Synechococcus elongatus PCC 11801: one gene and its partner. The protein of the gene in region 1 interacts with the protein of each later gene in a pairwise test. Links are inferred from orthologs where the notes say so. Each region holds a gene or a part of one and is shown on either strand. Other genes may lie near its edges.

The links.
Region 2: the proteins of ftsZ (region 1) and DOP62_RS05865 interact in binary tests that used the Bacillus subtilis proteins (3 or more experiments, as listed by UniProt). The link is inferred for Synechococcus elongatus PCC 11801 from one-to-one orthologs.

Annotation. Positions count from the first base shown.
Region 1 is NZ_CP030139.2:1,387,546-1,397,131, reverse strand. Bases 1-2,811 are described here. They hold ftsZ (cell division protein FtsZ), read left to right. Parts: upstream 1-722; coding sequence 723-1,901; downstream 1,902-2,811. Other genes in these bases: DOP62_RS06655 (phasin family protein), read right to left, coding at 2,674-2,811; thiD (bifunctional hydroxymethylpyrimidine kinase/phosphomethylpyrimidine kinase), read left to right, coding at 1,898-2,689; DOP62_RS06670 (cell division protein FtsQ/DivIB), read left to right, coding at 1-503. Outside these bases: more of DOP62_RS06655, read right to left, coding at 2,812-3,102; panB (3-methyl-2-oxobutanoate hydroxymethyltransferase), read left to right, coding at 3,404-4,210; radical SAM family heme chaperone HemW, read right to left, coding at 4,207-5,397; DOP62_RS06635 (PIN/TRAM domain-containing protein), read left to right, coding at 5,509-6,588; nifJ (pyruvate:ferredoxin (flavodoxin) oxidoreductase), read left to right, coding at 6,711-9,586. UniProt on the Bacillus subtilis protein: Essential cell division protein that forms a contractile ring structure (Z ring) at the future cell division site. The regulation of the ring assembly controls the timing and the location of cell division.
Region 2 is NZ_CP030139.2:1,224,090-1,241,160, reverse strand. The notes cover bases 5,349-8,325. They hold DOP62_RS05865 (cell division protein SepF), read left to right. Parts: upstream 5,349-6,537; coding sequence 6,538-7,113; downstream 7,114-8,325. Other genes in these bases: plsY (glycerol-3-phosphate 1-O-acyltransferase PlsY), read right to left, coding at 8,039-8,325; proC (pyrroline-5-carboxylate reductase), read left to right, coding at 7,248-8,042; DOP62_RS05870 (YggS family pyridoxal phosphate-dependent enzyme), read left to right, coding at 5,646-6,314; pipX (transcriptional coactivator PipX), read left to right, coding at 5,352-5,621. Outside these bases: DOP62_RS05900 (hypothetical protein), read left to right, coding at 20-361; DOP62_RS05895 (calcium-binding protein), read left to right, coding at 355-1,779; pheS (phenylalanine--tRNA ligase subunit alpha), read right to left, coding at 1,981-2,982; 5'/3'-nucleotidase SurE, read left to right, coding at 3,119-3,895; crtL (lycopene beta cyclase), read left to right, coding at 3,970-5,205; more of plsY, read right to left, coding at 8,326-8,683; DOP62_RS05850 (DUF2949 domain-containing protein), read right to left, coding at 8,822-9,061; DOP62_RS05845 (FAD-dependent hydroxylase), read right to left, coding at 9,263-10,507; DOP62_RS05840 (class I SAM-dependent methyltransferase), read left to right, coding at 10,609-11,550; DOP62_RS05835 (S9 family peptidase), read right to left, coding at 11,547-13,478; DOP62_RS05830 (ABC transporter permease), read left to right, coding at 13,621-14,493; DOP62_RS05825 (TM0106 family RecB-like putative nuclease), read left to right, coding at 14,504-15,943; DOP62_RS05820 (hypothetical protein), read right to left, coding at 15,940-17,071. UniProt on the Bacillus subtilis protein: Cell division protein that is part of the divisome complex and is recruited early to the Z-ring. Probably stimulates Z-ring formation, perhaps through the cross-linking of FtsZ protofilaments. Its function overlaps with FtsA.

The DNA of each region.
Region 1 (9,586 bases):
CAGCCAGTCTGCTAATCACGGTCCAAGAAATTATGGCAACGGCTCAAGCCTCGCGGGTCGTAGTGGAACCGAATCAACCTCCGCAGGAACGCTGGGGCATTCTCGATCGACAAGGCGTTTGGCATCCCCTCTCCGCCTATGAGCGACTCGGCGCCAACTTGCCTCAGACGACGCTGAAGGTACGCGGCTACCGCGAGCCCTATCAACGCCTGTGGCCAGCGCTCTATACCCTTTTGAGCAGTAGTCCCGTCCAGATTCGAGGATTGGACTGGCGCGACCCCACCAATCTGATTTTGGAAACAGAGCTCGGTCTGGTTTATTGCGGTCCCTATGACCCCGCGCTGTTACCCCAGCAAATTGCCACCCTCGATCGCCTACGGCAGCTGCCAGAGAAAACGAATCTGGATGCGATCGCCTATATCGACCTGCGACAACCCGCAACCCCTCGGGTGCAGATGAAACCTACTCCACCACGGCGATCGCCTCAAACTGTTGCACAGTAGAGCAACGTAGTTTTTAGTGTCACAATCAGCATTTTTGACTAAGCCTTGCGCGTATTGCTCAGGGGGGCGTGCGGAGTATTTTGTGATTGACAACCACTGGTTACGGTTGCCTTTCCCGACGGAGTGCGTCAATAATTCTCTTGTTTTTAGTTCGCTGCCCTAAACTAACGTTCAACCTAGCTTGTTCAAGTTATCGGTTGGCCGCTACTCCTCACTCCCATGACCGACCCTATGCCGATCAACAACTCCTATGGCTTCAACCGTGATGGATCTCTGTCGGGGTTTGACGCGCTAGGGCAGCCAGAAGAATTGATTATCCCCAGCAGCGTTGCTCGCATCAAAGTGATTGGTGTTGGTGGCGGTGGCAGTAATGGGGTCAACCGCATGATCAGCAGCGATGTCAGCGGGGTTGAATTTTGGGCCCTCAACACCGATGCTCAAGCCCTGCTCCATTCCGCAGCCCCCAAGCGCATGCAGTTGGGACAGAAGCTTACGCGAGGGCTAGGGGCCGGGGGGAATCCTGCGATCGGCATGAAGGCAGCCGAAGAGTCGCGGGAAGACCTGATCGCTGCTCTTGAAGGTGCTGATCTGGTCTTTATTACTGCAGGCATGGGCGGCGGCACTGGTACCGGTGCGGCACCAATTGTCGCTGAGGTCGCTAAAGAAGTGGGGGCGCTGACAGTCGGTATTGTCACCAAGCCCTTTACGTTTGAAGGGCGTCGCCGCATGAAGCAAGCGGAGGAAGGCACGGCTGCGCTCCAGAACTCCGTTGATACCTTGATCACCATTCCCAATGATCGCCTGCTCCATGCCATCTCGGAGCAAACGCCGATTCAAGAAGCTTTCCGCGTTGCCGACGACATTCTCCGGCAGGGTGTCCAAGGGATTTCTGACATCATTACAATTCCGGGCTTGGTCAACGTTGATTTTGCCGACGTCCGCGCGGTGATGGCCGATGCCGGTTCAGCCCTGATGGGCATCGGCAGTGGTTCGGGTAAGTCACGTGCACGGGAAGCCGCGCACGCTGCGATTAGCTCACCGCTGCTCGAGTCCTCGATCGAAGGGGCACGGGGTGTTGTCTTCAACATCACGGGTGGCCGGGACATGACCTTGCATGAGGTCAACGCGGCGGCTGATGCCATTTACGAAGTGGTTGATCCGGAGGCAAACATCATCTTTGGTGCGGTGATCGACGATCGCCTCGAAGGAGAGCTGCGGATCACCGTCATTGCCACGGGCTTCAGCACCGATCGCCCCAACCTCAACACCACTTCGACCATCACCGCTCAATCTTCTAGCCCCTCGCCTGCTGCTCCCAGCTCAGTCAACCCACCGGTGAGTGGTGGCCTCGACATACCGGCCTTCTTGCAGCGGAAAATTCAAAACCGGCCCCAGTGATTCCTCCGATCGCGCTGACCATTGCGGGCTCAGATAGTGGCGGCGGGGCAGGTATTCAAGCAGATCTGCGGACTTTTGCCTTTCACAGAGTCCACGGGACTTGTGCCATTACCTGTGTAACTGCGCAGAATACGCTGGGCGTGACGCGCGTGGATGCGATCGCCCCAGAAGGGGTCACTGCACAGCTCAAAGCAGTGCTTGCTGATTTACCGCCTCAAGCTTTGAAAACCGGCATGTTGCTCAATGCCGAGATTATGGAAGTGGTCGCTCAAGCGATCGCTCCGCTCACAATTCCTCGAATTATCGATCCAGTGATGGTGTCGCGCACTGGAGCTGTGCTGATTGATCAGGCTGCGATCGCTGTCCTGCGCGATCGCCTCTTACCGCTGGCAACCGTCTTGACCCCCAATCGCTACGAAGCCCAACTGTTGGCAGGGATGGAAATTCAAGACGCTACTGATTTGGATCGAGCAGCGCAGATTATTCAGGATTGCGGGCCGCAGGCGGTGCTGATCAAAGGCGGCGCCGCGACCGGTGACTGGCACGGTGTTGATTGGTGGTGGGATGGACAGCAATCCCAAGTCTTGAAGACAGAAGCGATCGCGACACCCCACACCCACGGCAGTGGTTGCACCCTAGCTGCCGCGATTGCAGCCAACGCTGCGCTAGGGCTTGATCCGCTGGCAGCGACGCAAACAGCCAAAACCTACGTCACCGAAGCACTCCGCCACAGCCTCGCGATCGGCCACGGCCAAGGTCCACTTGGGCACTTCTACTCTTTGTTTTGATTGAGACGATTCAACTCTTCCCGCAGTTGACTCACTTGCTGGCGCAGACTTTCAAGATCATCCGCGGCAGAAGTCGAATTGCTCGGCGGCGCACTGTCGGCAGGAGTTGATGCTGCGCTCGTATTCGCCTCTGGCTCAACTTCTTCAACAGTGATTTGAATTGGCTGAGGAATGGGTGGGGGAGAACCCGCAGGCCCCCCGACAGAACCTTGAGCCTGACGAACTAATTCTTCTACTGCCTGCTTAGCTTCTTCCGTGGTCATTTCACCACGGGCAACTAAGTCATCCACCAGTTTTTGAACGCGATCGCTCAGGTCAGCGAGATTTTCACTCTTGGCAAGCTCAGGCACATAGGAAGCCAAACCAATGCCGAGGTAGACCGCTTTTTGGAGAAGATCAGTAACAGTGCTCATGCCAGCAGCTCTGGGGCGTCTTGCTTCAGCATAGCCTTGCCATTCAGGGCGTTGAAGTCGATAGGGCCGCTCTGGGAAGTGACTCTGGCCACATTCGCTGCGATCGCAAAGACTCATGCAAAAAAAGTGACCCGGAGTCTACGCCTGTCAAAAGCATCCCTTACTGCTGCTACCTTCCGGTCCTGACAGGATTTGGGCGTTCTGACCACATAGGTCCGAGTCAATCTCAGCATAGCATTGCTCCCCTATCGAGCGATCGCGCCGGTCTGATAGCGTGGGGAAGCGCGTCTCAGTTGCGACCATGCCGATCACGCCTCGTCACCTGCGTCAGTGGAAGCAACAGGGTCGCCCGATCGTGGCGTTGACTGCTTGGGATTTTGCGATCGCCAGCATTTTGGACGAGGCCGGCATTGATCTGGTCTTGGTGGGTGACTCGTTAGCGATGGTCGCCCTTGGGCATCCCACTACGCTGCCCCTGAGCTTGGAGGACATGATCCACCATGTGCAAGCAGTGCAACGCGGTTGCCGCAATGCGTTGATCGTCAGTGATTTACCCTTTCTGTCCTACCAAACCAGCCCAGAGGATGCAATTCTGGCAGCGGGTCAGCTGCTGAAGGTGACGGAAGCCCAAGCCGTCAAACTAGAGGGGGGCTATCCGCGCCTCCTAGAAACGGTGCAACGGCTGGTCGAGGTCGGTATTCCGGTGATGGGGCATGTGGGCCTAACCCCGCAATCCGTACGGCAGCTCGGCTACCGCCAGCAGGGCCAAACACCCGAAGCACAACAGCAGATTTTGGAACAATCTCTCGCGCTGGAGGCTGCTGGGGCTTTCGCGATCGTCTTGGAGCATATTCCTGACCCTCTAGCGGCCACGATCACGGCGAAACTCTCTATTCCAACGATCGGGATTGGAGCCGGCCCCGACTGTGATGGGCAAATTTTGGTGACGGCTGATTTGCTAGGCCTCACGCCCACCCAGCCGCCCTTTGCTCCGGCCTACCTCAACTTGCGCCAAGCGATCGGGTCTGCTGTCCAGCGCTATGCCCGTGAAGTCCGCGATCGCCAGTTTCTACAGTCTCAGCCAGCCGAGCAAGAGCCGCTGGCCTAAACAGTCGCGATCGCATCTAAACGCTCGAATAAACTAGCCAGCACTTGATTGGAAAAGAGCATGCCCTCCGGCTGGGTCAGGCTAAGGCGATCGCCCTGCCACTGCAGCCAACCCGCTTGTTGGTAGCGCTGAATGACCGGTTGCAGCGATCGCAGAAACTCTGAACCAAACTGCTGCTCTAGCGAAGACCAAGCCAGCCCTTCCGCAAGCCGTAGACCCAACATCAGCGTCTCTGCCAAGGCATCGGCAGGATCGGGGGGAATCGGTGCACAGGCTGCCGCGATCGCCCCTGGTGTCTCAAGCCAAGCAAAGTAATCTGCTCGGCGACGGGGGCGGCTAAAGCGCTGACCTCGCAGGGCGCTGGTCGCGCCGACACCGAACCCGTAGAAGGAATCATTCTGCCAATAGACGCGGTTGTGGCGACACTGAAATCCCGATCGCGCGTAATTGGAAATTTCGTAATGCTCAAAGCCCGCCGCCTCCAACGTGGCGTGGGTCAGCTGATACATCGCTGCCGCTTGTTCATCCGCTGGCAAGGGGCGATCGCCGGGCTGGTAGCGCTTGCCAAAGACTGTTTCAGGTTCCAGCACGAGGTCGTAGGCCGAAAGGTGAGTCGGGTCCAAGGCGATCGCAGCCTCCAGAGAAGCCTGCCAATCAGCCAAGGTCTGGCCGGGTAGACCCGAGATCAAATCCAAGCTGAGATTCTCGAAACCGGCTGCTCGGACATCCGCCACCGCGCGATCGATATCAGCCCGCCTATGGGTGCGGCCACAGCATTCGAGTAGACCGTCTTGAAACGCCTGAGCACCAATGCTGACGCGGTTAAAGCCCAGCTGACGCGTCGCGATCGCTTGCGATCGATCAAAGCTCGCGGGATCCATTTCGATCGAAATTTCAGCCGTTGCCGCAATCCCAAAACGGCGATCGAGCGCCTGCAGAATGCGATCGAGCTGGTTGGGGCTCAGCAGAGACGGCGTTCCACCACCAAAAAAGATCGTTTGCAGTGCTGGCCCGAGAACGGGGGTCGCAGCAATTTCTTGGCAGAGTGCGTCGACATACTGGCGGATCATGCCCGACTGATCCCCCCGCAGGCGATCGCCCACGACACTGATCGGGAAGTCACAGTAAAAGCAGCGACGGCGGCAAAAAGGAATGTGCAGGTAAGCTGCGATCGGCAAATTGGTCATGCGCTGTTGCCAGCAAGCCCATACTGATGGGTGGATATAATGGGGCACCCTGCCTCGCGGCTGGCGCGATCCCGTGCAGCCACAGAGTTTGCGCCGCTTCGGTTCGCGACTATGTTAGACGCTTTGATTATTCTGCTTTTTTTGATCACCGGTGCGGTAACCGGTTTCCTGGGAGTTGATCTGCTGCCGGAGCGCGCTCTGCAACAGGTCACGGATCTGGAAGGACTGCGCTTTGTGGTCGCCGGATTCACTGCTTTGTTTGGTGGCTTGTTTGGTCTCTTGGCGCAAGCAACCGTCCGACGACTGCAGCTGCAAGCGCGGCAGATGCCCACGGATCAACTGATCAGTCGAGCTGTCGGGCTGATTCTCGGTCTGGTAATTGCCAACCTGATCCTGACGCCCGTCTTCCTGCTGCCGATTCCAACCGAGTTTGTTTTCCTCAAGCCCCTAGCAGCAGTGATTGGCAGCATTGCCTTTGGCATGTCGGGGATTACCTTGGCCGATACCCATGGCCGTACGCTACTGCGGCTGGTTAATCCGGGCTCCGTTGAGTCTGCCCTGCTAGCGGAAGGAACGCTCAAACCGGCAATCAGCAAAGTGATCGACACCAGTTGCATCATTGATGGGCGGATTGAAGCCCTGATTGAAACGGGCTTTTTGGAAGGGCGGCTGATTGTACCGCAGTTTGTTTTGCAGGAGTTGCAGCAACTCGCCGATGCCAGTAATGACCAGAAGCGATCGCGGGGCCGGCGCGGCTTGGATGTGCTCAACCGCCTGCGCGAGACCTACGCTAACCGCATCTCGATTAACAGCGCCGACTACGACGACATCAGCACCGTTGATGCCAAGCTTGTTCGCCTCGCACAGGACCTGCAAGCACCATTACTCACGGTGGACTACAACCTCAATCGGGTCGCCAGCATCCAAGAGGTAACGGTACTCAACATCAACGACCTGGCTAAAACCCTACGCCCCACCTATTTGCCGGGCGATCGCTTCGACCTGCGGATTCTCAAGGAAGGCAAAGAAGCCGCTCAAGGCGTGGGCTATCTCGAAGACGGCACGATGGTTGTCGTCGAAGAGGGACGGCCCTTTATTGGTAGCGAGATTGCGGTGATGGTGACGGGTGCCTTGCAAACCTCCGCCGGACGCCTGATTTTTGCCAAGCCTGTTTCACTAATGCCCGCCTAGGTCTTCCACCCCATCCCTTGCGTAACAGAGCGTGAGCGAAAGCTAAGAAAACGGCGCAATCTGCAGGCTTCAGCGATCGCGGTGCCCACGATAGGAGCAGATGCCGCTTTCTGCGGAGAAAAATGGCCTCCTCCCCTGTCTACGCCACTTTGGACGGCAATGAAGCGGTTGCGCGGGTAGCCTATCGCCTCAGCGAAGTGATCGCCATCTATCCGATTACGCCTGCTTCACCCATGGGAGAGTGGGCTGATGCTTGGGCCGCGGCACATCGACCGAACCTCTGGGGCGATGTGCCCAGCATTATCGAAATGCAAAGTGAGGCGGGCGCTGCTGGAGCTGTGCATGGGGCGCTGCAAGTCGGATCGCTGACGACGACTTTCACGGCTTCGCAGGGATTGCTGTTGATGATCCCCAATCTCTACAAGATTGCGGGCGAACTGACGCCGATGGCGTTGCACATTGCGGCGCGATCGCTGGCAGCACAGGGACTCTCGATCTTTGGCGATCACAGCGATGTGATGGCCGTGCGGGGAACAGGATGCGCTCTCCTTTGCTCTGCTTCAGTGCAAGAAGCACAGGATTTTGCCGCGATCGCCCTGCGAGCCAGTCTGCAAAGCCGGATTCCTTTCCTGCATTTCTTTGACGGCTTCCGCACCTCCCATGAAATCCAGAAGATTGCACTGCTGCCGGACGAAGCATTGCAGCAATACATTCCTGCCGAGGCGATTCGTGAGCATCGACGTCGCGCCCTCAGTCCTGACCATCCGGTGATTCGCGGCACGGCTCAGAATCCTGATGTCTACTTCCAAGCCCGTGAGACCGTTAATCGCTACTACAACGCTGCTCCGGCTCTTGTCCAAACGGCGATGGATGAATTCGCGCAACTGACGGGACGCGCCTACAAGCTGGTGGATTATGTCGGCGCACCGGATGCAGAACGAGCGATCGTGGTGATGGGCTCCGGTGCGGAAGTCGCTGAGCAAACCGCACTAGCATTGCAAGCCCAAGGCGAAAAAGTTGGCGTGCTGAAGCTGCGGCTCTATCGGCCTTTTCCTGCGGCGGAACTGCGGCAAGCACTACCAGCGACCGTGAAAGCGATCGCGGTTCTCGATCGCTGCAAGGAACCTGGAGCCAGCGGCGAACCGCTTTATCTGGATGTGGTCGAATCCCTGTCGCGGCTGGAGCAACCGCCGCGCATCATTGGCGGGCGCTACGGCCTTTCCTCCAAGGAATTCATGCCAGCGATGGTTAAAGCGATCTTTGATCACCTTGCTCAACCACGCCTGCAGCATCCCTTCACGATCGGGATTGAGGATGACCTGACGCATCTGTCACTGCCGTGGGATGCCGATTGGTCGATCGAAGCCGACGACACGGTGCGGGCGATCTTCTACGGCCTTGGCTCGGATGGCACGGTTGGTGCCAACAAAAACTCGATCAAAATCATCGGCGAAGACACCGATAACTGGGCGCAGGGCTACTTCGTCTACGACTCGAAAAAATCAGGTTCGGTCACGGTTTCCCACTTGCGCTTTGGCCCCCGCCCGATCGCCGCACCCTACCTGATCAGTCAGGCCAACTTTGTCGCCTGCCACCAGTGGCAATTTCTGCACAGCTTCGACCTGATCGATAGCGCTGCGCCTAAGGCCACGCTGCTGATCAACAGCCCCTACAGCCCTGAGGAGACGTGGCAGCAACTGCCCGAAAAAGTGCAGCAGGGCATTCTCGATAAGCAACTCCAGCCTTGGGTGATCAACGCCGATGCACTAGCAGCGGAGCAAGGGCTAGGTCGCCACATCAACACGGTGATGCAGGTTGCTTTCTTTGCGCTGTCGGGCGTCTTGCCCCAGGAAGCCGCGATCGCGGCCTACCGGCTGGCGGTCCAGAAAACCTACGGAAAGAAAGGTCAGGCAGTCGTTGATGCCAACTTGGCGATCATTGAGCCGACCTTGGCCGCCCTCAAACCTTTGCCGGTTGGCGTTCCCGTTGCGGCGGGTGTGCCGGAAGCACCGGCGATCGCATCAGCTCCACCTTTTGTCCGCGATGTACTGGGTTCAATGCTGGCTCGCAAAGGCGATCAAATCCCAGTCAGTGCGCTGCCCGTCGATGGCACCTATCCCAGCGGCACCAGTTGCTACGAAAAGCGCAACATCAGCGACACGGTGCCGGTTTGGGAGCCCGATCTCTGTGTGCAATGCGGTAAATGCTTAGTCGTCTGCCCCCACAGCGTCATTCGCGCCAAAGTCTACGGGTCAGAAGCGTTGGAGACAGCACCGGAGGCGTTCAAGCACGTTCCCGCTCGCGATCCGGTTTGGGGCGATCGCCAGTTCACGATTCAGGTCTCGACGGAAGATTGCACCGGCTGCCAGCTCTGCGTCGAGGTTTGTCCTGCCCGCGATCGCCAGCAACCGCGACGCAAAGCACTGAACATGGCCGCACAAGCCCCGTTGCGATCGCAAGAGCGGCAAAACTGGGACTTCTTCCTCAACTTGCCCGAGGTCGATCGCAGTGTCTTAAATCTGCACAAAATCGGCCAGCAGCAGCTGCAACAACCCCTGTTCGAGTTCTCGGGAGCCTGTGCCGGTTGTGGCGAAACGCCCTACCTGAAGCTGGTGACGCAGCTGTTCGGCGATCGCATGTTGGTCGCCAATGCCACGGGTTGCTCCTCGATCTACGGCGGCAATCTACCGACGACGCCTTGGACGCATAACGCTGAAGGGCGTGGCCCTGCTTGGTCGAATTCGCTGTTTGAAGACAACGCGGAGTTTGGCTTGGGCTTTCGGGTTGCGCTCGATCAGCAGGAAGCGATGGCGAAGCAGTTGTTAAGCAACCTTGCGGCGATCGCGGGCAATCCCCTTACACCCGATCTGGTGCAGCAAACGCTCAACGCCGACCAGTCGCAGGAGACCGGCATTTTCGAGCAGCGCGATCGCATTCAGCAGCTCAAACAGCAGGTGCAAGACTGGCTGAGCCATGAAGTGGATGAATCCGTGAGCGA
Region 2 (17,071 bases), 160 kb from region 1 along the record:
CGATCGGAGGAGAGTGAAAGTGTTCTCAGAAGAACAGCTCATGACTCTCCTAAACGACTCCCTTCAAATCACTCAAAAAACGACCGTTAGCCAAGCCATTCCTGAGTCTGTTAAGGAACAAGCTGCTGCTCAGATTGCAGTTACGCCAGAATATACGAATAAGCTCAACCCACCTTCTGGATTTGCGGGCCCAATCCCTGACTTCAAAGCACCGACCAAAGATATCGAGGGAGCCATTCAAACCACACCCGGTGGACAGAAAAACAATGGAACTATTTTTGGCACTGGATTCACTGTTGAGAGCTTTTTGAAGCACTCTTTGGCAAAGAAACAGGTGCAAATATTTGGCAATCTGTGCTAGAAGAAGTTGCCACCAAAACAGGTGTCTCTTTAGAGAATTTGACAAGGATTATCAATTCTCCTGAATTTAATCAAGGCTTTGCTAATTTACCAAAATTTGTATCAGTATCTACTGATGCAAATCCTAGTTATGCAGGTTCAATTGGTACTTCCTCAGGAGGTTCCTCAGCTCTTGGAGTAGTAGCAACAGCAGGTGGAAAATCACCCATTAGCAGCAATCCCATGGATGTTTTTCAAAACAATGGCGTCAGTGGGCTACTAGGTACGTCAGCTAGTGCAGGAGTTAAAACACTTGAAGACTTTAATAAAGCTAGTCTTATCGCAATAGATTACGATCCTCAGGAAACTCAGTTCGTCAAAGATTTTGCTAACGATGTAATGGTTGCTGCTACTGGCCTTGGAGCGGCAGCAGGTGTAGCTGCATTAGCTGGAGTATCCGCACCTCTTTTACTTGCAGCAGGCGCAGTTTTAGGAGGATATGGTGCTTATGCTCACGCTGTTGTAAGACTAACTGAGACGTACGGAACACCAGTTGAAGGTACTGCTACAGGATCTGCTATCAAGATTCCAGACCCAGAAATGCAGGGAAAAATCGTCAATATTATTAGCGAAGCTATTCTGGATCAGCTCGCTCAAGTGAATTTAGGAAAACCTGTCGGGCAAGGTGGAAGTGGAGATGCCATGCCAGTCGATGATGGTGGAATTGGTGGGGTATTTCAAGGTGGTGCGATCGCGGTTAATTCTCAATCACAACTCGGCAAAAATCTATTTGGTCAGCCCACCGGCTTGAATGGTGAGAATGTCAGCGGCGGCAACAAAGGCCTCGACACCTTTGGTAACAGTAATGGCGCAGGTGTGATTAATCCTGGCGATGGGGGCAGTAATCCTGCTGGCGACTCTCGCTTTCTGAATGATCCGGGTCAAGCGATCGGTGGTGCTCAATCAGCGCCCAATCTGTCTGGTGCACCGACTCAATCGGGTCAGACTTTGATCGGTACTGCTGGGAATGATGTCCTGACAGGTAGCACCAGCAATGATTTGCTAGATGGCCGTCAAGGTCGCGATATTTTGACGGGTGGCAATGGCAGCGATCGCTTTCGGTTTACAACTCCTGAATTCGGTCTGAATCAGGCCGATCGCATCACCGATTTCAACCGCTTGGCAGGCGATCGCCTTGAAATCTCTCGAGCCGCTTTTGATTTGGCAGCGAATACGGTGCTGAGCTTTCAAACTGTCAACAGTGATGCAGTCTTAGCACAAGCATTAGAGAGCAACAACCTGTTTGTCTATGACCAACGGAATGGCTCTCTCTTTTTTAACCAGAATGGTGCGGCTGCAGGCTTTGGCGAAGGCGGAGTCTTTGCAGTCCTTGAAGGAGGAGCTGCTTTAACTGCCAGTGACATTACTTTCCTAGGCTAGTCTTCACGGCTTCTTCAGTCACATCCTTCAACTCGTCAGCCAGACCTTAATGATTGAGGGTCTGGCTTGTTTGATGCGATCGACCCTTAAATCTCTTGAGTGATTTCGGTTGTAATTAGAAGTCCAGCAAAATCTAATCAATAACAAGGGCTCCACAAAAACCAGTGAAGTCCTCCGAATCTCTTGTGGTTTTAGTGTGCATTAGAACTGCTTGAGGAAGCGGAGATCACTGGCGTAGAGACGGCGGATATCATCCATACCGTGCAGCACCATCGCGAAGCGCTCCACGCCAAAACCGGCTGCAAAGCCGCTGTAGGTTTCCGGATCGCAGCCCACGGCTTTGAGAACATTGGGATCGACCATGCCGCAGCCTAAGACTTCTAGCCATTTGCCTTGCCAGAGCACATCGACTTCAGCTGACGGTTCGGTGAAGGGGAAGAAGCTGGCGCGGAAGCGAATCGGTAAATCGCCAAACAATGCCTGAATTAGGGTTTTGACAGTGCCCTTCAGGTCCGTGAATGTCAAACCCTCATCCACAGCTAGCAATTCCACCTGATGGAAGACTGCCGAGTGAGTCGCATCAACGGCATCGCGGCGATAGACGCGGCCTGGAGCGACGACCCGAATTGGCGGCTCCTGCTCTTCCATGTGGCGAATCTGCACGGAAGAAGTATGCGTCCGCAACAGGTTGCCGTCAGTCAGGTAGAAGGTGTCCTGCATGTCCCGCGCTGGGTGATCAGCGGGCATGTTCAGGGCTTCGAAGTTGTAATAATCCGACTCCATCTCTGGGCCTTCAGCCACCTGATAGCCGAGGCCGACCAGGATGTCGAGAATGCGATCGATCGTGCTTTGCAGCGGATGAATGCGACCCTGCGGGCGGTAGTGCCCCGGCATGGTCACATCGATCGCTTCTGCAATCAGTCGTGCTTCCAGTTCTGCTTTACCGAGGGCTTCGCGCCGCTGATCCAAATCGGTTGTGATGTGCGCTTTGACAGTGTTGGCTAGGCCACCAATGCGGGGGCGATCGCTGGCATCCAGTTTGCCCATCGCGCCGAGGATGGCTGAAAGTTCTCCTTTTTTACCCAAAAAGGCGATGCGCAGTTGCTCCAAGGCTTCACGATCGCTCGCTGCAGCGATCGCCTCGAGGGCACGGGTTTGCAGAGCTTCGAGTTGAGCCTCAAGCTCGCTGAGCTGACTGAGCATAGGATTCAAGCAAAAAGGGCGGCGGAGCCATCAAAGTCCAGATTACCAGTCGTGCGATCGCGCCGGTGTCGGCCACCCAACCCGTTTTGGGCGCAGAATCCGGCTAGGGTAGTCAGGGCAGGCCCAGCAATTCGGTATGCGACTTCTGATCAGCAACGACGATGGCGTATTCGCCCTCGGCATCCAAACCCTCGCCAACCGCCTCGCGCAGGCAGGCCATGAGGTCACGGTTGTCTGTCCCGATCGCGAGCGATCGGCCACGGGTCACGGCCTGACGTTACACAAACCGATTCGGGCTGAGCGGATTGAAGGACTTTTTGATCCGGCTGTGCAGGTCTGGGCTTGCTCCGGGACGCCTTCAGATTGCGTCAAACTAGCGCTCGGTACGCTTTTACCGGAACTCCCCGAATTTGTTCTCTCCGGCATCAATCACGGTCCGAATCTGGGCACCGACGTGCTTTACTCGGGCACTGTCTCGGCAGCGATGGAAGGGGTGATTGAAGGGATTCCCAGCATTGCTCTGAGCCTGGCGAGCTTCACAGCACGTGATTTTGAACCGGCTGCTGAAATTGCTGTGGAGTTACTGGAGCGCTTGCCGCACCCCAGTTCACCGAAAGTGCTGCTGAGCGTCAACATTCCGCCCGTACCGAAGGAAGAGATCGCAGGCATTCGTTTGACGCGCCAAGGCATTCGCCGCTATGTCGATCTATTCGATCAGCGGGTTGATCCACGCGGTAAGCCCTACTTCTGGCTCGCAGGCGAAGTTGTGGAAGAAAGTGAGCCGCAGGAACCGGCTGATAGCCACTGGAGCGACGTCGATGCGATCCGCCGCAACTATGTGACGGTGACGCCGCTGCAGTACGACTTGACACACTACGCCAGCCTCAACCAGCTCGATCACCTCAATCGCTAGGGGCGATCGCGTCCTGCAGGGCTAGGATCGCAATCGGTGATCACGGTGCAAGTAAAGGCTGGGAGAGCGATCGCGTGTTTGATGCCTTAGTGATTGGGTCGGGGCCAGCGGGCTTGGCGATCGCGGCGGAGCTGGCACAGCGCGGCTTGAAAGTCCAAGGACTGTCCCCCGTTTATCCGTTCCATCCTTGGGAAAATACCTACGGTATCTGGGGACCCGAGCTGGATAGCTTGGGGTTAGGGCACCTATTCGGGCATCGCTGGTCGAACTGTGTTAGCTACTTTGGTGATGCTTTAGTTCGACACCAGTACGATTACGGCCTCTTCGATCGCGCCAAATTGCAACAGCACTGGTTGCAGCAGTGTGAGCAAGGCGAAATGCGATGGCAGCTCGGCAAAGCAGCCGCGATCGCCTACGACTCGCACCATTCCTGCGTCACCACAGAAGTAGGTCAGGAACTGCAAGCACGGTTAGTAGTTGACACAACCGGGCACCAAGCGGCCTTAATCCAGCGTCCTCAGTCAGACGCGATCGCCTACCAAGCGGCCTACGGGATCATTGGGCAGTTCTCTCAGCCGCCGATTGAACCCGGGCAGTTTGTGCTGATGGACTACCGCAGCGATCACCTTTCACCGGAGGAGCGCCAGCTGCCACCAACCTTCCTCTACGCGATGGATCTCGGTAACGATATCTACTTCGTTGAAGAAACATCATTAGCGGCTTGCCCAGCTATTCCCTACGATCGTCTCAAACAGCGGCTCTATCAGCGACTGAATGCTCGCGGCGTGACGGTGCAGGCGATTCAACACGAGGAATATTGCCTATTTCCGATGAATTTGCCACTACCCGATCTGACTCAGCCGGTGGTGGGTTTTGGTGGGGCGGCCAGCATGGTGCATCCAGCTTCTGGCTATATGGTCGGGGCGTTACTGCGGCGGGCTCCTGACCTAGCAAATGCGATCGCGGCCGGACTCAATGCGAGCCCCAGTTTGACAACCGCAGAATTGGCAGCACAGGCTTGGGGAGGTCTTTGGCCAACCGAAAAAATTCGCAAGCACTACATCTATCAATTTGGCCTCGAAAAGTTGATGCGCTTCTCGGAAACGCAACTCAACCACCATTTCCAAACCTTCTTTGGTCTGCCGCAGGAGCAGTGGTACGGCTTTTTGACCAACACGCTCTCGCTACCGGAGCTAATTCAAGCCATGCTCGGCTTGTTTGCCCAAGCGCCGAACGATGTGCGCTGGGGGCTAATGGGTCAGCAAGGACGGGAACTCCAACTGTTTTGGCAGGCGGTCGTAGCTCGCTAAAGGCTGATGAAGGGCTGTATTTAGCCCCTGCAACGCTGGCCGCCTTTGCCAAGATCCCGTAAAGTTTTTGAAGCGCTGCTGTGATTGTTACAGAATCCCAGTGAGCAGTTGTCTCGCTTCAACTTGAGGATCGTTTCCCCCAAGCAATGGCTTCCGAAAACTACCTCAACCATCCCACCTTCGGATTGCTCTATCAGATCTGCAGCTTTGGGGATAGCAAAGAACTCTTTGCGACTCTGTATGCTCAGCGCCTCTTTTTCTTAGTCGCCTTCGATGCTCGCGGCACACGCTTTGAGCCGATCGGACGCAATGAAGCGCGCATGCTAGTTGACAATCGCCTGCGTCAGCTGCGCCGCGAAGCCAGCCTGCAGGAATACAATCAGTTGCAGCAAGTCTTTAAGCAAACTTTTCTGTAGCGAGCCAAGGAGTCAGAGGCAGGCATGGCCCAAATTGCCGAGCGGTTGGCCAGTCTCCGATCGCAGTTGCCGCCTTCAGTCCAGCTCATCGCCGTCAGTAAAAACCATCCCGCCACCGCAATTCGGGAAGCCTATGCAGCGGGGCAACGGCACTTTGGTGAAAATCGCGTTCAAGAAGCGATCGCCAAACAAGCAGAACTAACCGATCTGCCAGATTTGACTTGGCATCTGATCGGGCCACTCCAGAGCAATAAAGTCCGCAAAGCGGTCGAACACTTCGATTGGATTCACTCTGTGGATAGCTGGGCTTTGGCTGAGCGACTCGATCGCATTGCCGGCGAACTCGGGCGATCGCCCCAGATTTGCTTGCAGGTCAAACTGTTGCCGGATCCGAATAAAGCCGGTTGGGACCCCGTCGACCTCCGTGCAGACTTCAGTCAACTCAGCCAACTGCAGCACATCCAGATCCGCGGCTTGATGGCCATTCCACCCCTGGGTTTGACGCCTGCCGAGACACAAGCCTTGTTTGCCCAAGCGCACACCTTGGCGTCGGAGTTACAGCAGCAAGCGCCGCAGCTAAAACTGACTGAGCTTTCGATGGGAATGTCGAATGATTGGCCCCTCGCAGTCGCGGAAGGAGCAACTTGGATTCGGGTAGGGACTCAGCTCTTTGGTCCGCGATCGCCCCAGTAGTTGAAATTGATCATCCAGCTCCCAGATTGAGCCTGCGATCGCGTTGTAAGCAGCTTTCAGCACCATTGTTAAAAAAAAGCTGAGATTTGTTCAATAAGACCAGTCAAAATCTTGTTGTTTGTGCTATTACTACTGCGTCTCCATAGACCCAAGCAGTGCCACACGGCCTCGCTGGTGGTCGGCGGAAAGAGTGTGGTGTCGTTGTCCTTGGAGGAACTTGACCGTGTCTTTTGTAAATCGCATCCGCGATATCGTCGGTCTCAATGAGTCGGTGGAGTACGACGAAGAGTACGAAACCTATGATGTCGGTACGGACTCTTACAACAGCTATAACGATGCTGCAGAGACTGGTTCCCGCCGGAGACAGCGCAGCCACACGGCCGCTCTAGAGCCCGCCAGCACCCCTACCAGCAATGTGATTGGCTTGCCTGGTCTCAGCAGCAGCTCGGAAGTTGTGGTGATGGAACCCCGCTCCTTTGAAGAGATGCCCCAAGCTATCCAAGCCCTACGCGAGCGTAAGACGATCGTCTTGAATCTGACGATGATGGAGCCGGAGCAAGCTCAGCGTGCCGTTGATTTCGTTGCTGGCGGCACCTTTGCGATTGATGGCCATCAGGAGCGCGTTGGCGAAAGCATTTTCCTCTTCACCCCGAGCTGTGTTCACGTCACAACCCAAGGTGGTGAGCAGTACCTGAGCGACACACCGGTGGCAGCCCCTGTTCAGCCCGCGGCGAGTTTTGGTCGGACAGCAACTCCCACGCCAGCTTGGGCAACGGAAACGCGCTACGCCGCTCAATAGCGTACAAGTAGACTCTCCGCACCGCCTTAAGCGGCACCTCCCCCTAGTACCTGTCGAGGGCGATCGCAGTGATTGCACTTGGCAGGTTTTTCGTTGCTCTAGGATCAGAAGTGAATTTTTGAGTCGGGATCGGCATGATCAGCAGCTTGGGCATCATTGGCGGCGGTGTGATGGGAGAAGCCCTGCTTGCCCGGCTGTTGGCCCAAGGTCAGGTGGATGCCGCGGCAGTGATCGTTAGTGAACCCTTTGCCGCTCGTCGTGAGTTTTTGAGCGATCGCTATGGGGTGAAGTGTGTTGCCGAAAATGCTGAGGCATCCCAGGCGGATTGGCTATTGCTGGCGATCAAGCCCCAGGTGTTTGATGCCGCAGTGTCAGGCTTAGCAAGTCTGCGCTGCGATCGCCTGATCTTGTCGATTTTGGCGGGGGTGCCCTTGGCCAAGCTGGAAGCGGCATTTCCCGGTGAAGCAGTGATCCGAGCGATGCCCAATACGCCGGCGACTGTTGGAGCTGGGGTGACTGCGATCGCAGCGGGGCAGCAGGTGACTGCAGATCAGATCAGCCAAGCGCAGGAATTTTTCGCGGCTGTGGGTCGCGTTGTCACCGTGCCTGAGTCGCAACTAGATGCTGTGACGGGTCTATCGGGGTCGGGCCCTGGCTATGTCGCCTTGATTATCGAAGCCCTGAGCGATGGTGGTGTAGCTGCCGGCTTGCCGCGTGCGATCGCTACAGAGCTGGCGATTCAAACGGTGCGAGGAACGGCAGAACTGCTCCAAGACACCGGCTGGCATCCAGGTGAACTCAAGGATCGCGTCTGTAGCCCCGGCGGTACCACGATCGCCGGGGTGGCGACACTCGAATCTCATGGCCTACGCTCGGCGCTGATTGAAGCAGTCAAGGCCGCGGCGCTGCGATCGCAACAGTTGGGCTAGGTTCCTGCCTCACGATTCGTCGATAGCCGCTGGCCAATGCGGGGTTCTTCGCCCCGCCGTAGGCGATCGAGGTTGCTGCGATGCCGATAGATGACGTAAACACCGGCTGCGATGCCCAGAATCTTGTTGGGTAGCGGCTCGGGCAGAACTAGCATCAAAACAATGACGGTGATCGCTCCGGCGATCGAACCGAGCGAGACAATCCGAAACAGCGCCAGCAGCAGTAAGAAGGCCCCAAATCCTGAGAGCCCCACTACGGGCGATAAGGCCAGAAGCACACCCAGGCTGGTGGCGACGGATTTGCCGCCACGAAAGTTGAGCCAGATGGGCAGGCTATGACCGACGACAGCAATGATCGCAGCAAAGGCGGCTAGCCAAGCGATCGCGATGGGATCCAGACCATTAGCTGAAGCGATCGCCCGTGCTGCAACGACTGCGAGGACACCCTTGAGAATGTCGGTAATGAACACCACCAAGGCGGGACCTTTGCCCAACACGCGCAGCACGTTGGTAGCGCCAGTTGAGCCAGACCCCTCCTTGCGGATATCAATGCCTTTGAGCCAGCGGCCGGCCAGATAGCCCGCGGGGAATGAGCCCAAGAGGTAAGCAAGCAGCGCGATCGTGACAACACTGAGCAACATGGGTCTGGGTCAGAAGTCTGGACACTACCTTATTACGAGGCGTGAGCTTCCGGAGCTGGACTCGGCTATAAACAGCAAAGCCGACTGTCCAAGACAACCGGCTTCAGCAGGCAGGAAAAGTTGAAGGAGCGATTGTCCTTAGGCGGCAGCTTCCATCCAGTCGTAAATCTGTTCGAGTTCTTGCAGGTTCACCAAACCGTAGCGCCAGAGCACCATCGGGATGGGGCCTTGCTCTTGTTCGCTATGGCGGACGGCCATCTCAATCGAGGCATCTGGCAATGCCAGCTCTTCCTGCAGGAAACGAATCAGCTCTGGCTTCGCTGCAGCGATTGGAGTATTGAGACTAGATTCGTTGCCCGGGAAGGGGATGAAACTCATGGGATGTTGCGAGGATGACCGAGGAAGAATGCTTAGGAGCCCAAATGTTACACCGATGACAGAAAAAGTCAAGCGATGTGCATTCAGAGTAGTGCAGCTTAGACAGATGGGTCGCTGAATCGCAAACGAAAGCAACAATCAGCGGCTTTTAGTGCGCTGATGTTAACAGTCCTGGCGAGTTTGACAAGAGAGCAAAAGTGCTTAGGGTTTTTTGAGGTGAATCGGTTGCACCCACTGACCCGTCATGATTTGCAGGGCGAGCTTGCGTAGCAGTGGGATATGGCGCAGTGACCACAACCCGAGGCGCCGCAACTGGACTAGCGGCCAAAAGTGATTGGAAAAGAGGCGATCGAGTAGATCGGTAAAGCCCAAAATCAGCCAAGTTTCGCGTTTGCGGCGGCGTTCGTAGCGCCGCAAGAGCGTTAGGCGTCCCAAATCTTTGCGTCGTTGGCGATCGCTCGTCAGGGTTTCTATCAGGGCGCCCGCATCCTGAATGCCGAGGTTCAGCCCCTGTCCACCGACAGGATGACAGCAGTGGGCTGCATCTCCGACAAGAGCGAAGCGGTGCTGGACGTAGCGACGGCTTTGACGCAGCTGCACCGGAAAGATCCGGCGATCGCTGAGCAAGCGCAGTTGTCCGTAGCGATCGCCAAAGGGTTGTTGCAGTTGCTGGAGAAACTCTGACTCGGGAAGATCACGCAACTGTTGCGCCTGAGCATGGGGTGCCGTCCAGACAATCTGGGCGCGATCGCCTGGCAGGGGCAGCACGGCAAAGGGACCACTCTTGCGGAAACATTCCTGAGCAATGCCTTGGTGCGATCGCTCTAAGCTGATCACTGCCGTCAGACAAGATTGCCAGTAGGCCCAGCCATCGCGACGAATGCCGCAGGCTTCACGCAGGGGGGAATTGGGGCCATCGGCCGCAACGACGAGTTGACTCTGCCACTGCTGTTGAATGCCATCCCGCTCTAGCAACAGCATGGCTTGGCGGGTCCCCAAGTTGACTTCGAGAAGCTGTGTTGAGGGGAGCCAAGTCAAATTCGGGACCGTTGCGAACTGCTCGTACAGCGTCTCGAGCAGAACCCGATGCTCAGCGACGTAGCCAAGACTTTGCGATCGCTGTAAATCCTTCGGCAATAGTCGTACTGACTTGGGAAGGGCTGTATCACTGAGCTGAATTTCTTGGAAAGGTTGAATACGGGGCAGCAATGTTTCCCACAGCCCCAACTGTTCTAGTAAATCGGCAGCAGCCAAGGTCAAGGCATAGGCGCGATCGCGGCTGAGGACGACATTGGGTGGTTGAGCTTCCACGAGGGCAACCCGCAACCCTTGGCGGGCTAGGCCATAGGCCACCAAACTACCGACAATGCCAGCTCCGACAACAACGACATCGGTGGTCAGTAAAGGCGAAGGAGCAAACTCGGTGGGGTTGGCCTCGGTCAACATGGATAGGCACCACTCCAGCAGGGGACAGCTTTATTTTCAACGCTTCTCAGGAAAGCGGGGGGCGATCGCGATAATAAGCAGAGAGAATTCTGGGCGTTTCCATGACGGCTACGACTGTAAAACCGATGGGGCTTGCCTCTCGTTTGGTCAGTGGCATCCTCCAGATCCAGCCGCTGTTTGACCTCGCCCGCAAACGGGCGCGATCGATGATGGTGCAGCGTGCCAGTCAAATCGGTGTCGATTGGCCAGCCAGAACTGCTGCCCTGCGCCAGCGGCAAAGCGAGCAGTCGTTCTCGCCCGACTGGGAACAGGATCTGCAGGCTCTAACTAATCCTGATCTCCAGTACCCGAGCTATTACGTCGCACCCTTCCATGCCTATCCCGAAGGCAACCTGGGCTGGGATCCCGCCATGGAAGTTGAAGTGGCGGCACTTTCAGTCCATGCCCGCATTTGGCCGGAAGCTGGTGCCCAAGGGGATGCACAACTGCGCGCCAGCTATCACCAAGTATTGAAAGAGCAATTGCCAACCGCACCCCAGCGAATTTTGGATATCGGCTGTAGCGTCGGCATGAGTACCTTCACGCTGCAAGACACGTTCCCCGAAGCCGCGATCGCCGGTCTGGATCTCTCGCCCTACTTCCTTGCCGTCGCGAAATATCAGTCTGAGCAAGCGGGGCGATCGGTGCTTTGGCACCATGCTGCTGCCGAAGCCACAGGGCTACCGGATCAAAGTTTTGATTTAGTGTCTTCCTGCCTGGTCTTTCACGAACTACCGGCTCAAGCAGCTCAAGACATCCTCAAAGAGGCGCGACGCTTGCTGCCCGTCGGTGGTCACATTGCCCTGATGGACATGAATCCGCAGTCGGAAGTCTTCGCCAAGATGCCGCCCTACATCCTGACGCTGCTGAAGAGTACCGAGCCCTACATCGATGAATATTTCAGCTTGGACTTGGATGCTGTGTTTCAGACGGCGGGGTTTACTGCTCCGACTCGAGTTCGCAATAGTCCCCGCCACCATACGCTGATTGCCCAAGCGATTTAAGCGGGCGGCCAGTTGGCGATCGCCACAGGCTCAATCTCATCGGCCAGCTTGAAGCCGAAGATTTGGCTGTAGAAATACAGCTCACCTTCGAGCGATCGCTTGATGTTGGCGGCCTGCCGGAAGCCGTGCTGTTCCTCGGGGAAGGGGACATAGGCGACAGGCAGACCTTTCGCTTTGAGGGCGGCGACCATCGTTTCGGCCTGCGCCGGTGGCACGACCTTATCCTCCAGCCCTTGGAAGAAGATCACCGGGCAGTTGAGTTGCTCAACGTGGTGAATCGGCGATCGCTCGCGGTAGAGATCCGCCGCTGCCGGCCAAGGGCCAATCAAGCCATCGAGGTAGCGGGACTCAAACTTGTGGGTGTCTTCGGCGAGGGCTTTAAGGTCACCAATCCCGTAGCGGCTAGCTCCCGCTTTGAAAACATCGGTGAAGGTCAAGGCGCAGAGTGTGGTGTAGCCGCCAGCGCTGCCGCCATCAATGCAGAGGCGATCGCCGTCGACCAGCCCTTGCTCCGCTAGCCATTGGGCACCCGCGGCACAGTCTTCGACATCGACAATGCCCCACTGTCCTTGCAGGGCATCGCGATAGGGGCGGCCATAGCCGGTGCTGCCGCCGTAATCCACATCGAGGACGGCGATACCGCGACTCGTCCAATACTGAATGCCGAGGCTGAGGCTACTGCGGGTTTGTGCAGTTGGGCCACCGTGGCTTTTGACCAGTAGCGGTGGCTTCTCGTCCGCAGGCGCTTGGTAGTCGGGATTACTCGGCGGGTAGAAGTGACCGTAGGCAACCCGACCGTTGGCGCTGGGGAAGGCGATGCTTTGGGGAATGGAGAGATAACGCGGATCAAGATCCAGGCTGGAGCTGGATTTGAGTACCTGCCACTCGCCACTGCTGATCTGCAGTTCAACCACGGCACCCGGGCGATCGGGACCGGCTCCAGTAAACAAAGCGCGATCGCCCTCAACAACTAAGCCGGAGATGTCCGTGAACGGCAGGTCAAACGGTTTCAGGCTACCCGTAGCGAGATCCACCAGCGAGAGCGACCAGTGCCCTGCTTTCGTAGAAGCGGCTAGCCAGCGATCGCGATCGATTGGTGCCCAAGTGCGCATGCCAAATACCCACTGGGGCATGCCAAATTCCGCTTCAGTAGGCGCGATCGCCTGCGTCGTTTGACCATCCCAGCAGTAGAGATTCCACCAACCGCTGCAATCGGAGACAAAGCCCAAGCGCCCATCTGGCAGCCATTCCGGCTGAAACACCGACTCGCGATCGCCACCTGCTACCTTTTGCGGCGTTGCTAGCGAACCATCGGCTTGGAACTCTGCCACCCAGAGCTCAGTGCCATCCCAAGGCATATTCGGGTGTGACCAAGTCAGCCAAGCCAGCCGTTGTACATCGTTACTAAGGCGCGGCGACGCGTAGAAGTCAGCCCCGATCGCGAGAACCTGTCCTTCACTGGGTTCGCCAGTCAGGGGAATCGCCACGATCGCATCGATCGCTTCACCCTCGGGACGGTGATCTTCACGCACGCCAATCCAGCGGTGGCGCTGGCGATCGATCAGCCCATCGGCAAATTTCAGCGGCAGCTCCGGCGTTAATGGCTGCGGATCTTGGCCGGGAATGAGGCGGTAGAGCCGCTGATCCTTGTCATGGCTGAAGTAGACCACGCCCTGATCGATGCAGTAGGCGCCGCCGCCGTACTCATGAGCGCGGGTGCGGACATTCCAAGGTGCTGGCGTCAGTTCTTCAATCTGTCCTTCAGAACTTTGGCGGATCAGGGTGGTGCGGCCGCGTTCCGTGGGGCGCGACTCCAGCCAGTAGCGATCGCCTCCTGCTAGCGATACACCGCTTAATCCAACACTGCCTTGCACAATCAGGTCGGCACTGATCGGCGATCGCCAAGAACCGTAGGCAGCCGTGATCATTCAGGAGTCTCCATGCTTTCTCCACTCTGCCATCTGGCTGGAGTCCAACTCGAGGGCGATCGCTCCAGAGGGACTTGCCAGCCGCTCCATCTCCGCTGATGATGAGGCCACTTTCTGCCCTTCACTGCTGATCGAATCTCGGATGCAACTTGCAGTGCTTGATCGCTTGCGGCTCCCTGGCTTTAGTGGCTCGACCTTTGCGGCACGACTGGCGCGCTGGGGACTGGGCATCAGCCTGATCTACGTTGTGATTGCGATCGCAGCACCGCTCTTGCAGTCCTTGGGCTGGATTCAAAATCCGACAGAAGCGCTGCTCAATCCCATTCATGCCGCTCCTTCTTGGCAGCACTGGTTTGGTACAACGCGTCAGGGGTATGACGTCTTTTCCCGCACCCTGTTTGGCACCCGAGTGGCACTGCAGGTGGTCTTGCTGGGAACTAGCTTGAGCCTAGCGATCGGGGTGCCCTTAGGGTTAATTGCTGGTTATTGGGGTGGTTGGCTCGATCGTGCCCTCGTTTTCTTAATGGACGTGGTCTATACGCTGCCTGGGTTGTTGCTGTCGATCACACTCGCTTTTGTGGTTGGTCGTGGCGTACCCAATGCGGCGATCGCACTCAGCATTGCCTACGTCCCCCAATATTTCCGCGTGGTGCGCAACCAGACTGCGAGTGTCAAAAGCGAACCCTATATTGAGGCGGCGCGATCGCTGGGGGCTTCGACCCCGCACATCCTGCGCAAGTACTTGGTGGCCAACGTCATTCAAAGTGTGCCGGTGCTCTTCACCTTGAACGCAGCTGATGCGGTCTTGATTCTGGGTGGTTTGGGGTTTCTCGGTTTAGGTCTACCGGAGGCAGTGCCGGAATGGGGCTATGACCTGCGTCAGGCTTTAGATGCCCTGCCCACAGGAATTTGGTGGACCGCACTCTTTCCTGGGCTGGCAATGACGCTGCTGGTGGTCGCGCTCTCGCTACTGGGCGAAGGACTCGGAGAAACCCTTCAACCTCAGCGGCGCTAGGCTAAGGGCTATGGGGCTTGGCGATGCTGATTTACTCGATTACCTCCGCTGTGCGCGGCGGCTCTATCTGAATCGCTGGGGCGATCGCCAACAAGCTGAAGTTCCCAATGCTTATCTACAGCGGTTGCGTCGTCTGGCCTTAGAACGCCGGCGAGAAGTGGCGGCGGGATGGCAGGCGATCGCGGTTGATCCAATCGATCGCTCTGCCTCGACCCTTGATCTGATGGCGCAGGGGGTCGACTGCATCGAAGGTGCTCATCTCCAAGTTGGTACGGACTGGGCCGATCCTGATTTGCTGATTCGGCAGCCCGGTCAGTCGATTTGGGGCGATTGGATTTACCAGCCCGCCGCCGTCAAACTAGCGAAGAAACCCAAGACGGAATATCTGCTGCAGCTGGCGTTTCAGGCAGAGCTGCTAACCAGTCTTCAAGGCACTTGGCCGGAACAAGGCTGGCTTTTGCTCCGCGACTGCTATCCCAAGCCTTATAACCTCGATCTGCGGCGATCGCAACTGCAAACTCACTTAGAAGATTGCCGGCAAATCCTCGCTCGTCAGCGCGAACCGGAGTTGTTCATCAGCCGCAGTCGTTGCGACCTCTGCATTTGGCAGACGGATTGCCGCGATCGCGCCCGTGATCAGGTTCATCTTTCGCTGCTGCCAGGGGTATCGCCTAGCCGATTTGCCATCCTGCGGGATCTCCAGCTGGATCAACTGGAAGCTTTAGCAACCGCTGATCCGCAGAGTTTAGCGATCGCAGCTGACTGGGAACCCAGTCTTGCCAAGCGTTTAGTGCAGCAAGCCGCTGTCTTTCTCGATCAACAGCCGCAACCTCTCCAGCCCTACATTTTTCCGGATTCACCCATCGAGATCTTCTTCGATATCGAAGCTCAGCCCGATCTGGATCTCTGCTATCTCCACGGAGTGCTGATTCGCGATCGCCGTCGAGGACATGCCCAGTTTGAGCCGCTATTGGCTGAACAACCCGATCAGGAAGGCGAGACATGGCGGCAACTAATGATGTTGCTCGATCGCCATCCCCAAGCCCCGATCTACCACTTCTGTAGTTTTGAAGTGGACAGCCTGCGTCGGCTCGGGCAGCGTTATGGCCTCGCTGCTCATGCCCTAGAGCCGGTACTCGAACGCTTCATCGATATCCATGCGGTGCTGACTCGCAGTGTTCTGCTACCCACCGAGAGCTATGCCCTAAAAAGCATTGCCCGCTGGCTGGGCTTCGACTGGCGCGATACCGAGGCCAATGGCTCGCAGGCGATCCTTTGGTACGACCACTGGCTGGAAACGGGCGATCGCACCTGGCTCGATCGCATCCTGCTCTACAACGAAGATGACTGTCAGGCGACAGCGATCGTCAAAGACTGGCTCGCAGATTTTCTGCATGAGCCCTCGCTGCCTGCAGTAGCGACCTGCGGCGATGAGCAGATCGCGTTCTAGTCGTAGAAGTCGAACAGATCCTCATCGGATTGATCTGAGTCTTCGATCGCTTCAGGTGTTGCTGCATTGCGTTGCAGGGCAGTGTCAACCGCCTCGCGATCGGCGGACAGGTCTGCTGGCTCAGTCGCTGGCTCAGGGACTTGGATCGGTTCAGCTTCTGCGGCGTCACTGCTATCCTCCTCAGTCACAGGGGGGGCGATCGCGGCAGTCTCAGAATCATCTGCGGCGGCGTCCTCGACAACCGGCTCGGTCGTCGATTCCGTCACGGCTTCAGCCGATGGCTCTGAGTCTTGATTGGGAACAACGCTTGGCTCCGCTGTCTCAGGTGCCCGATCGGGAACAGCAGGAAGTTCTTCTGGTTCTGCGATTGCAGGTTCTGGTTCCGGTGCTGGCGGCACGTAATTGCGATCGACAATGCCCAGAATTTCGCGGCGATCGAGTTCACCCCGCACTAGGCGATCGAGTACGGCCTGACCGCCGGGCTGATAGTCGATCAAGCGCACGGTGGTGTTGAGTGGCCCCGATCGCGGTTGCCCCCGCTCATCGAGCAGTTCCAGCTTCACCCAGTTGCGGCCGGGCTTCAGCCCTTCTAAATAGATCGGCTGCCAGTCTTCTGTGCGGAAGCTTTCACCGTTGACCGTGACGCGGATCTGCCAATCTTCAATCTCGTCATCGGCCTGAGCCAGACTGTGGAGCGGCGCATTGGTGAGGTAAAAGTCCAGCATCACGGGCTCAGCGCCATAGCTGCCCTTGGGACGACTGTAGGTCAACAACGGCTGGTTGAGGTTTGGGCGATCGCTCTCAGTAGGGGTGAAGACGCTGAAGCTAACTTGGGCGTAGGCACCTTCATTCTTGAAGCTCTCATGCCAGGGCCGCGAGGCAAACACTCGCAGAGTATGGGTTCCGGGCTGGAGATCCGTCAGTTCAATCGGTTGGCTGACGTCGTAAATCGCTTGATAGGGCTCGTTATCGAGAATTAGGTGCAGGTGTGGCCCCATCTGCCACTGCTCATTCAGAAAGAGCGGATAGTCGCGGACTTGGAGCTTGACCTCGACGCGATCGCTCTCGATAACTTGGTCGGGCTTGGGGCTGAGAATTTTGACCTGCGGTTGATACTGATCCAGCGAT